2 regions of the Dorea sp. genome follow, and region 1 is predicted to be linked to the other one. Evidence: riboswitches for the same ligand, from Rfam matches in the RefSeq annotation. Region 1 holds a riboswitch; the other holds the start of a gene.
What was found. A riboswitch is a leader RNA that binds a small molecule or an ion and turns the genes downstream of it on or off. The one in region 1 is predicted to bind glycine.
Positions count from the first base shown of each region.

Region 2: it holds a riboswitch for glycine, as region 1 does, so the genes downstream of both, ACWJAF_RS11455 (serine hydroxymethyltransferase) here and ACWJAF_RS05655 (alanine/glycine:cation symporter family protein) in region 1, are expected to answer to the same signal.

Region 1 is NZ_CDRRQK010000008.1:90,615-96,170, forward strand. Features, by position in the region: gene ACWJAF_RS05645 (phasin family protein) at 1-201, opposite strand, end outside; gene ACWJAF_RS05650 (diacylglycerol kinase family protein) at 222-599, opposite strand; gene ACWJAF_RS05655 (alanine/glycine:cation symporter family protein) at 877-2,334, opposite strand; glycine riboswitch at 2,339-2,432, opposite strand; gene ACWJAF_RS05660 (DUF3877 family protein) at 2,688-3,221, opposite strand; gene ACWJAF_RS05665 (dihydroorotase) at 3,394-4,659, shown strand; gene ACWJAF_RS05670 (LytR/AlgR family response regulator transcription factor) at 4,806-5,531, opposite strand.
Region 2 is NZ_CDRRQK010000026.1:23,721-29,276, reverse strand. Features, by position in the region: gene gcvT (glycine cleavage system aminomethyltransferase GcvT) at 1-904, opposite strand, end outside; gene ACWJAF_RS11455 (serine hydroxymethyltransferase) at 917-2,164, opposite strand; glycine riboswitch at 2,267-2,340, opposite strand; gene ACWJAF_RS11450 (glycine/sarcosine/betaine reductase component B subunit) at 2,673-3,926, opposite strand; gene prdB (D-proline reductase (dithiol) protein PrdB) at 4,066-4,791, opposite strand; gene ACWJAF_RS11440 (CBO2463/CBO2479 domain-containing protein) at 4,804-5,244, opposite strand; gene prdA (D-proline reductase (dithiol) proprotein PrdA) at 5,244-5,556, opposite strand, start outside.

The sequences.
Region 1 (5,556 bases):
TACTTTTACATTCACCTTGTCTTTTACCGTTGATTTGATATTATGCTTTAATTCTTCATTGAGAGCCTTTCCCTGCTCAACGGTCAGTTCTCCTTTTTTCACCATCTCATCCAGGAGTTCTTTAGATTTTTCTCCTGTTACTGCTACTGCTCCGATTCCTGCAAATAATACTTTCTTTAATCCGTTTCCTAATTTTTCCATAGCCATTCTCCTTTCGATGTCTATAAAGGCAGGTTTTCCAAAAGTTTTGGAAGAAATATGATCATTCCTGCAATTGCCGCCATAATTGCTGCAATCAGCACTGCTCCTGCTGCCGCATCTTTTGCAAGCTTTGCGAGTGGCTTTCTTTCTTCTGTGACCAGATCTACCACTGCTTCTACTGCTGTGTTCACAATTTCAAGCGCCATGACAAGCCCAAACAATGTCAGGCAGATACACCATTCCACCGGTGTAATATGAAATACAAATCCTGCAATCACCACACACACCATTGCCGCACAATGAATCTTCATATTCCGTTCTTTTGATACCACTGCAAATATCCCGGCAAATGCATAGCCGAAGCTTTTATACAATGGATCTTTCTTTTGTTTCTTCATCTTTGTACCTGTCCTTTGTTTTCTTACATTTTAGCACATTTCATTTAAATTTACACAAACATTGTGTATTTTTTGTTTTATTTTCAAAATTTTACAAATAAAAAAGCAAACAAAAAGAAGATCAAAGATTTTTTATCCATTCTTTGATCCTCTTTTATCCTATCTTATATCTTCTTATATCTTCAAAAAAACTGTTAGTAGATGCTTCACTATCATTTTACTTCAAGCCAGCCGGGACACTGAAAAATCCACTTTTTCACGTTCCCATGGCTCCCCGTTAAGCGTTCTCTGCCTTAATTCCTTCCACGACCCGCTTATTCTTCTCTTCCACATTCAGTCTTGCTGTAAAATCTTTTGTCTCTTTTACAACTACTTTGCTAAGAGCAAGCAGTGCAACCAAGTTCGGGAATGCCATCAGTGCATTAAAGATATCTGCAATATTCCAAACTGCTGCAACAGTCATATATGGTCCGATAAATACACACAGAATATATAACCAGCGGTATGCTTTTACTGCTTTCATATTCTTGTTAAACAGATATTCCAGGCAGCGTTCTCCGTAATAATCCCATCCGAGAATGGTTGTAAATGCAAAGAATACCAGACAAAGCATCAATGCGAATGACGCTACAACCGGTGGGAACGGAAGTCCCTTCTGGAATGCTGCTGTCGTAATTGCCACACCTTCCAGTCCTGTATTCCATGTTCCTGTAATTACGATAGAAAGTCCTGTCATCGTACAGATTACGATTGTATCAATAAATGTTCCAGTCATTGACACCAGTCCCTGTCTTGCAGGTTCTTTTGTCTGAGCTGCTGCCGCTGCGATTGGAGCACTTCCAAGTCCGGATTCATTGGAGAAGATTCCTCTTGCAATACCTTTTTGCATTGCAACTACCATTGTACCCATCGCTCCACCTGCCAGTGCGCTTCCTGTAAATGCTGATTTTACGATTGTGACAATTGCTCCAGGGATTGCTGTAAGATGTGTCAGCATAATAATAAGCGAAAGAGCTACGTACAATACTGCCATAAATGGAACTACAATCTCAGATACTTTCGCAATTCGTTTGATTCCTCCTAATACGACCAGACCTACACAAGCAGTAAGTACCAGACAGGAAATTACTGTCGCCCATGAATACTCATTGCCAAACAAAGCCACTGTATGTGCCATATCCGGATCAAAAAAGTTACGGACTGCTGATGAAATACCATTTACCTGTGTAAATGTACCAATTCCGAATAATCCTACTCCGGCACCAAAGAATGCAAATATCTTTGCCAGCCATCTAAACTTTACACCCATTCCATTTTCAATATAGTAGAATGGTCCGCCAAGCACATGCCCGTCTTCATCAATTGTACGGTATTTTACAGCCAGAAGACCTTCTGCATATTTGGTTGCCATTCCAAAAAAGGCCGCCATGATCATCCAGAACAATGCTCCAGGACCACCTGCAGAAATTGCAGTCGCCACACCTACAATGTTACCGGTACCGATAGTTGCCGATAATGCAGTACAAAGAGCTCCAAAACTGGTAACTTCTCCATGTCCATCCTCTTCATTTTTCACCATGAATTTTAACGCTTTTCCAAGATGCCTTACTTGAAGAAGGCCCAAGCGTACAGTCAGATACATACCTGTAACCAGAATTAAGATGATCAGCGGAAGTCCCCATACGACTCCGTCAAACCAGGTGATAAAAGTGTCAATACGTCCAAAAATTCCCATAATTCATTCCTCCATCCTTTTGCCTGAGAGATTTGCAGATTTGATTACCTGCTTACACCTTCGGCGCTTTTCATTTCATACGGCTTTCGAGCGTGTCAAAAAATCATTCCCGCACTCTCCTTCGCCTTCTGCTGCCTCTCTTTTTCGAATATTTCCAGCAGTTATGAAAAGACTCTCCTGAGTTTTTATGATAACGTATTCATGCAAAAGCTTTATTACGTCTTTGCTTTAGCACGATACAGTAAAGCTTAGCACGAAACATTTATCCTGACAAGAGTTTTGATAATTAAAAATACAGTTTTTATTTATAACCTGTGATTATAAATAAAAACTGTATTTCTATATCCCCAAATTTAAAATCCGAAATCTGCATAGTCTGCCGGCAGGAATCTGTGGTAAATCATATGACACCCTTCATCTTTAAAGCAGTAATAATACTCATCTTCTGATTCTTCCGGGAATCTTACCCAGAAGTCAAACTCTCCGTTATCCATATCTCCGACTCTGATTCCATCTGATTCTTTCTGGAACATCTTAAGGATATCTTCTTTTTTAATTCCATGATTCATAAGAAGCTCTACAAGTTTCTTAATGAATTCATTCTCTGCTGTATTTTCACGCACATAGACACTTCCCTGCTCCGGAATATGCAGACAAAATCTATCTTTCTTATGTGTTACACGGATATCCCCCAGTTTTTCTTTTACTTCATCCGGAAAATGTTCCAGACGCTTCTGCATCTCTTCTACATTATCATCCGCTTCAAAAAAATGATTCAACGAAATCAGCGGATAATACAGACGGATTTCTTCTTTCCTGAATCCAAGTTTTGCCTGTTCTTCTTTTATAATATCGATTAAATTCTTTTCTAAACGTTCAAATCCCATACTACTATATATTACTCCTTCTATTTTTAAGTTCTGTCTTTTTCTTATATTTGAAATTTCTGCCTGCAAACTATATTGGCTCTTAATTGACAAGCATATTTCTCATACATTATACTACATTTATAACATTTACTGTATTTTAATACCATACATTTAAGGAGGAATTTTTATCATGATCATCAAACATGGACTTGTAATGGACCCGGCATCTGGTCTGTCTGAGCATATGGATATACTGGTAAAAGATGGAAAAATCACCCGGATTGCACCTGACATCACAGACGATTCCGAAGAAATCATAGAAGCAAAAGGACTGGTTGTCGCACCGGGACTGATCGACACCCACATACATTTCCGTGATCCCGGATTCACTTACAAAGAAGACATCCATACCGGTGCAAAAGCATCTGCAAAAGGCGGATTTACAACTGTCATCTGTATGGCAAATACTTCACCAACCGTAGACAATGTCGACACCTTAAAAGATAATCTGGAACGCGCATCCAAAGAAGCTATCCGTATCTATCAGGCTGCCGCCATCTCACATTCTTTAAAAGGACAGGAAGAGGTGGATATGAATGCTTTAAAAGAGGCCGGTGCCTGCGGATTCACTGACGATGGTATTCCCCTTCTGAACGCTGAATTCTGCTACAAAGCAATGGAAGCAGCCAAAGCACTGAATGTACCGATCAGTCTTCATGAAGAAGATCCTGCATTCATCCGCAATAACGGTATCAATCATGGAAAAGTGTCCGATGAACTTGGTATCTATGGTTCGCCTTCGATTGCGGAAGAATCACTGGTTGCAAGAGACTGTCTCCTGGCACTTCGTTCCGGCGCAGATGTTGTGATCCAGCATATCAGCTCCGGTGTATCGGTTGAGCTGGTCCGCACATATAAGAAGCTGGGTGCTAATCTTCATGCAGAAGCTACCCCGCATCACTTCTCCTTAACAGAAGACGCTGTTCTGGAACACGGAACACTCGCCAAGATGAATCCACCGCTTCGTACAGAAAAAGACCGCCAGCAGATCATCGCCGGACTTGCAGACGGAACGATTGACCTCATCGCTACCGACCATGCGCCACACAGCGCCGAAGAAAAATCCAGACCAATCACAGAAGCACCAAGCGGTATCATCGGTCTTGAGACTTCCCTTGCACTTGGTATCACAAACCTTGTAAAACCTGGACACCTGACAATGCTACAGCTTCTGGAAAAGATGACCATCAATCCGGCAAAGCTTTACCATCTTCCTTACGGAACCATCCAGGAAGGTGCTGCTGCGGATTTTGTAGTATTTAACCCGGATGAAACATGGGTTCCTACTGAATATGCTTCCAAATCTTCAAATTCTCCATTTACCGGAAAAGAGCTTACCGGTAAGGTGAAGTATACGATTTGTGGTGGCAAAGTTGTATATTCTGATGCGAATTAAGTCGTATTAATGCTGCCGGCAACTTCATTTTATACATAAAAGGCATTTCTCTTCTTTTTTAGAAAAATGCCTTTTATCTATATATTCATACTCATATGCTTCATTCATGTTTCTCTTTAGCAGTATCACATATAATATCTGTACTGTTATTCAATGTGAAATATTTCCTCCATTACACCATACTGTTTACTAATCTGTTTACGCCGCTCCTGACTAATGCTAAGTCTCTTTCCGTTATCCATAACCACATAATCATATGCCATCACTTCCACATGTCTGTAATTTACCAGAAATGACTGATGTATTCTAAGAAACATCATCTTTCCAGATCGCATTAGCATCTCTACATCTTTTAATTTCCCATAAAATTCGTATTCTTTCTTTTTCGTAACAATATATATCTTTCTCTTCCTGCTTTCAAAGTAAAGAATATCCTTCATAAAGATCTTATAATGTATCCGTTCGTAAGTGTATCTGAAATAGCTATCCCTATCTCCCAGTTCTTTATATGCCTGTAACAGGCATTGTTCCATCAGCTTATCATCTACCGGTTTTATAAGAAATTGAAAAGGGGGTGCCGGAAATACTTGCTGTATGTATGTTATATGACTTGTCACATATATGATCAGTACATTTTTATCTTTTTCTCTGATTTTCTCAGCTACCGTAATACCATCTTCCTGTATCATCTCCGTATCCAGGAAAATGATATCAAAATATGTCCCACTTTCTACATATGTGATAAGTTCTTTGCCACTTAAGAATACTTCTATGTTCATCGGGATAATTTTCTTCTGTGCTATCTTTTCTAATGTCGTCTCTAATCCATCCGTCATTGCCAGCTTCCCGTCACAGATTGCAATATCCAGCATCTTATCCACTCCTTCGTTTGTATTT
Region 2 (5,556 bases), on a different contig from region 1:
CATATACATCCTGATGTTCACGGATGATTCCTCTTCCTGTTACCTTAAGACCGATTCGTTTGATGGATGGAGTCCCCTTCTCCTCTAAAGCTGATTTCCCAATAAAATCATTTTTCGCCATCTTCACTGCGAACTTCAGTCCGGTCTCAAGCGGAGTGATATCATCGTTCATCTCATGTCCATATAATGGCATTGCTGCCTCCATACGGAGTGTGTCTCTTGCACCCAGTCCGCAAGGAACGAGTCCTTCTTCCTTTCCTGCCTCTAACAATGCATCCCACATCTCTTCTGCTTTCTCACTTGCCAGATACAGTTCTACACCATCTTCACCTGTGTATCCTGTCTTGGAAACGATACATGGGATTCCGGCAACTTCAGCATCAAATACTGCGTGATAATATTTCTCCGGAATATTCTCTTCTGCGGTCAGCTTCTTAAGGATCTCCATTGCTTTCGGTCCCTGCAGTGCAAGCTGTGCATACTCGGATGATACATCTTTAAATGTTACTTCGCCAAACTGATGGCGTAACATCCACTGATAATCTTTGTCTTTATTTGCTGCGTTTACAACGACAAAGTAGTGTTCATCAGATTTCTTATATACGATCAGGTCATCTACTGTCCCACCGTGTTCATTACACATCGGACTGTATCTTGCCTGTCCGTCTACCATATTGGTAAAATCATTCGTCAGGATCTGGTTCAGATTCGCCAGTGCATCTTTCCCTTCACATAATACTTCTCCCATATGTGAGACATCGAAAAGTCCTGCCTGTGTACGTACTGCCATATGTTCTTTGATCACACCTGTTCCATACTGTACCGGAAGAAGATATCCCCCAAATTCTACAATCTTTCCACCGGCTTTAACATGTGCATCATAAAGTGGAGTCTTTAATTCCATTGCTAACACCTCCTAGTTGTAAAGTGGATACTTGCCACAGATTTCATTTACTGCTTCACGGATCTCATCTGCTTTTGTATCAAAATCTGTAACCGTCATCTTGATCAGTTTTGCGATGGTCTTCATATCTTCTTCTTTCAGGCCTCTCGTTGTCACTGCCGGTGTTCCGATACGGATTCCGCTTGTCACAAACGGGCTTGCCGGATCGTTCGGCACTGCATTTTTATTAACTGTGATATAGACTTCATCCAGTCTGTTCTGCAGTTCTTTTCCTGTGATATTCATATTCTGCAGATCCACTAACATCAGATGATTGTCTGTTCCGCCACTTACCAGATTGAATCCTTCGTCGATCATTGCCTGTGCAAGTGCTTTCGCATTTTTGATCACCTGCTGCTGATATTCTTTGAATTCCGGTTTTAAAGCTTCTCCGAAACAGATGGCCTTTGCGGCGATAATATGCATCAGCGGTCCTCCCTGTGTTCCTGGGAAAATGGCTTTGTTGATCGCTTTTGCGTATTTCTCTTTACACATGATCATTCCGCCTCTCGGACCTCTGAGTGTCTTATGTGTAGTTGTGGTTACAACATCTGCATATGGAACCGGACTCTGGTGCAGTCCCGCTGCCACAAGTCCTGCGATGTGTGCCATATCTACAAACAGATATGCTCCGACCTCCTTTGCGATATCTTCAAAGATATCAAACCGGATCTCTCTCGGATATGCGGATGCGCCTGCAACGATCATCTTTGGTTTGCATTCCTGTGCGGTCTTACGGATCTCATCATAATCCAGATATCCGTCGTCGTTCACATTGTATGGTACGAAATGATATAAGATTCCGGATAAATTCACCGGTGAACCATGTGTCAGATGTCCGCCGTGTGCAAGATTCAATCCCATAACCGTGTCACCTGGCTCCAGAAGTGCCTGATACACTGCAGTATTGGCATTGGCTCCTGAATGCGGCTGTACACATGCATGTTCACATCCGAACAGTTCTTTTGCTCTTTCGATTGCCAGATTCTCCAGAATGTCTACATCTTCACATCCGCCGTAATATCTCTTTCCCGGATAACCTTCCGCATATTTATTGGTTGGTACAGTTCCCATTGCCAGCATAACTGCCGGACTTACGATATTTTCGGATGCGATCAGCTCCAGATTTCTTCTCTGTCTGCCAAGCTCTAATGAAAGTGCTTCCCCAACTTCTTTGTCACATTCTGTGATGTAGTTTGTTACATCTTCGATTCTGTTCATTTTTGTTTTACCTCCTTCGGAATCTGCCTGCTTTTCATGCCCATTCCCCATTTTAGGCATCAAAAAAGCAGGCAAAAAATACTTTTTTCTCAAAAGTGTTTTTTGTCTGCCTCTGTCCTTTTACCTGAAAGATTACTTCTTCGGTACAATTCTAATTGTTCTCCAGAGCGTCGTCCGAATTCGTTCCTTTTACCTGAGAGTTTCTGCATGCCCCTTCGGCTCCTATGCCGCATAATATCTTTGCTTCATTCTTCACATCTTGCCTGAATGATATGGTTTATTCCATTTATGCACTTTGTACATAGGCATCTCACAAATTCATCTATCAACTATGCAATTAGCATAACAGGTTGTGTTCTTTAAGTCAACAGTAAATCCATAAGTTAATTATTTATCACACTTTATGTACTTTGCACAGCAATACAATCTTATGAATACCTAATATTTCTCATGCTTTATAAATAAACTCATCTATATGTCATACCAACAACTCCATCACCGCTTACGCTTAGAGCAGGGAATGTATCGCCCCGTCTCTTCCCTGATTCGGTGTGATCACATATGGCACATTCTTGGAATCCATCATATTGTGGCTTCCTAAGAATCCGCCAGGTTCATATGGGAACATTGCCGTGTCATACATATTTCCAAGACCGGATACGATCTTCACCTGTATGATCTTGCATCTTCCAGGCTTTGCCACATCCGTGAATTCCTCTCTTGTATATGGCATGTTCTGAAGGTCTTTCAGTACCTTCCGGATATCCTGTACGATCCGGTCGGCCGCCCGGTGTGCTGCCATAATACCTTCTGCTGTTCTGCCTTCGCCTTCTTCAAAGAGAACATCAATGTGCAGAATATAATCCGAAGATGCCGGTGTTCCCGCACGGTCGAGCACGACCTGGTCATGAAAGATTCCCTCCGATGAGCCAATATTAGACGGCTGGAAACCGCTTTTATCTTCCACTCCGGTGATCATGACCGTTACACCGGATAACAGATGCGTTACACCTTCTCCAAGTTCTCCCCGTACTTTACATGCAATCGGAGAATAATCCAGATTCGAATTGACGAACATATCGCATTCTCCCGGTTTCAGGATTTCAACCTTCATGTCCTTAATTCTGGACTCCTGCATGATCAGGGACTGTTCCATCCCTTTACGGATTGTCAGAACACCCTGTTCAATCTTTGTAGCATCGCCAAATTTTACTTCCCTGATCTGGAATGTTTTCCTTGTAAGTCGTCTGAGCGTTCTCGTCTCTGCTCCTGCGTTCTCATCTCCCGGCACATATTTTCCGGCTTTTCTGAGTTTATTCTTAAGCAGTGCCACTGCTTTCATAGCATCATATTCCGTCAGATTATTATCTCCTACCACACACGACTCATAACCGGATGTATTTTTATTAAAGTCTACTACACAGTCTACATAATTATTCGTACACACCAGTCTTCCCTGCTGCCCGATATAGCTAAGGCCTACACTTGGGATTCCACGGATTCCGAGCTGTTCGATCACATTTACAAAATCCACGTGATGATTGCCCCATCCGTCAATTGCAACAATTGCTCCGTCCGCCCGCATGATCTGTGCCAGATCACCGACTCTTTTTGCTGTATAGATCTTGTCATCACATACTTCCGATACCCCGTCTACGATGATTCCCGTATATTCCAGATCTTCTGCTTTCGTAAGTTCTGCTGTTACCGGACATCTGTAGTGGTGTAATGTTGTCATCTTGATACTTGGTCCTAATCCCATAAAAGTGCCTCCCTTCATACATTTTTGTATAGCGGCAAAGAGGCTATCGTTTCCTGACAGCCTCTTCATTTCTTTTTATCCAAGATGCAACAGAAGTCATTTTCAACTACTCCTGTTGCACTCTCTGTTTACATTTCAATTATACGTTATGACGATATTCGTATGGCAGAATCTTTGTCTGGTTGAAGCTCGGGCAATCACGAACCCATTCCAGAGACTCTTTTAAGATTGCGATCTGCATCGGAACATTGTTTGGTTCACCTGCATTTGATCCGATCGGTACATGAGGTGCTGTAATTCTAGGTGCACCCTGCTGTCTTGCGATCGGAGGAAGTGCAGCGATCACGCAGCAGCTCATTCCTGCTTCTTCACAGCATCTTGTAACGATTGTAGCTGAACGGTGGCAGGTTCCGCATCCACCTGTACACAGAACGATGTCAACACCCTGTTCTTTTAATTTGCGTGCGATTTCAGGACCTGTTTCGCCTCTGAATTTCTCAACGTTTCCACCGCCGCCCATGAATGTATATGTCTCAGCCGGCAGAGATCCGATGAATCCTTCTGCTACCAGTTCATGCAGACGGTCGATTGGGAACATCGCATTTACGTCTTTGTTGATATCAGAGTTATCGAATCCACCGTGTGTAACCATCAGCTGATCAGATGGTGTATCAAATGGAATCGTACGATAAGAGAAGTCTCCGGATGTATTAAATGGAGTCTGGTCTTTCTTATGGATACCACCTGCTGTAATAAATGCAACTTTACACTCGCTTAATGGTTTCTTTAATTCTGTAAATACCGGCTTTGGTGTAACCGGTACGAAGATTTCTGACTGCATACCTTCTTTTACTGTTAATTTCATTGTCTTACCTCCTTAGATTGATTCTATCGGAATATCCTTTTTTCCTATTATCTTCATACAGCTAAAATAGAATTCTACATCCTGTCCTACCTGCATCTCGACCGGTGTAAATGCCCATCTTCTCGGAACATTGATTGTTCCTTTTTCGTTCATAATGGCCACACTGATCGCTGTATCATTAACTTCAATTATCTTGCCACCCAAAAGGCAAGGCTGCGGCTCGTGATCTGTTGTCATATCAGAATCATCGTAATCGTATGGATCTTCTACAATCTGGATATAGCTGAAATAAAACTCAAGATCATGTCCCGGCTCAATCGGGGTATCGCCGATGATAATGCTCTCGGGAACTGTAATTACGCCTAATCTTCCATGTAGATGAATCTTTACCATTCCATCCGATACTTTTTTTACAAGACCGCCCATTTTTACAGGGTTGATAATATAATCCATTAGTGCATTGTTCCGCTTTCTACAAGTTTTGTCTCTGGAAGACCTAATAATTTGTTATTTGCATTGATAACGTCATTATTCCATTTCTTCTCAGCTGGTTTGATCGGAACACCTGCCATCTTATTCTTGAGCATCTGGATTGCACGTGCTGCTACTTCCGGTGTTACGCATGATGTACCGGCGATATCATTTTCGAATCCACCCTTATCCATGTTCTCTTCAACCATGGCATCTGCATACTCATTACCAACAACGAGCTGTCCCTGATATGCACAGAAGGAAACTCCTACTACAGGAATGCCTCTCTTACCT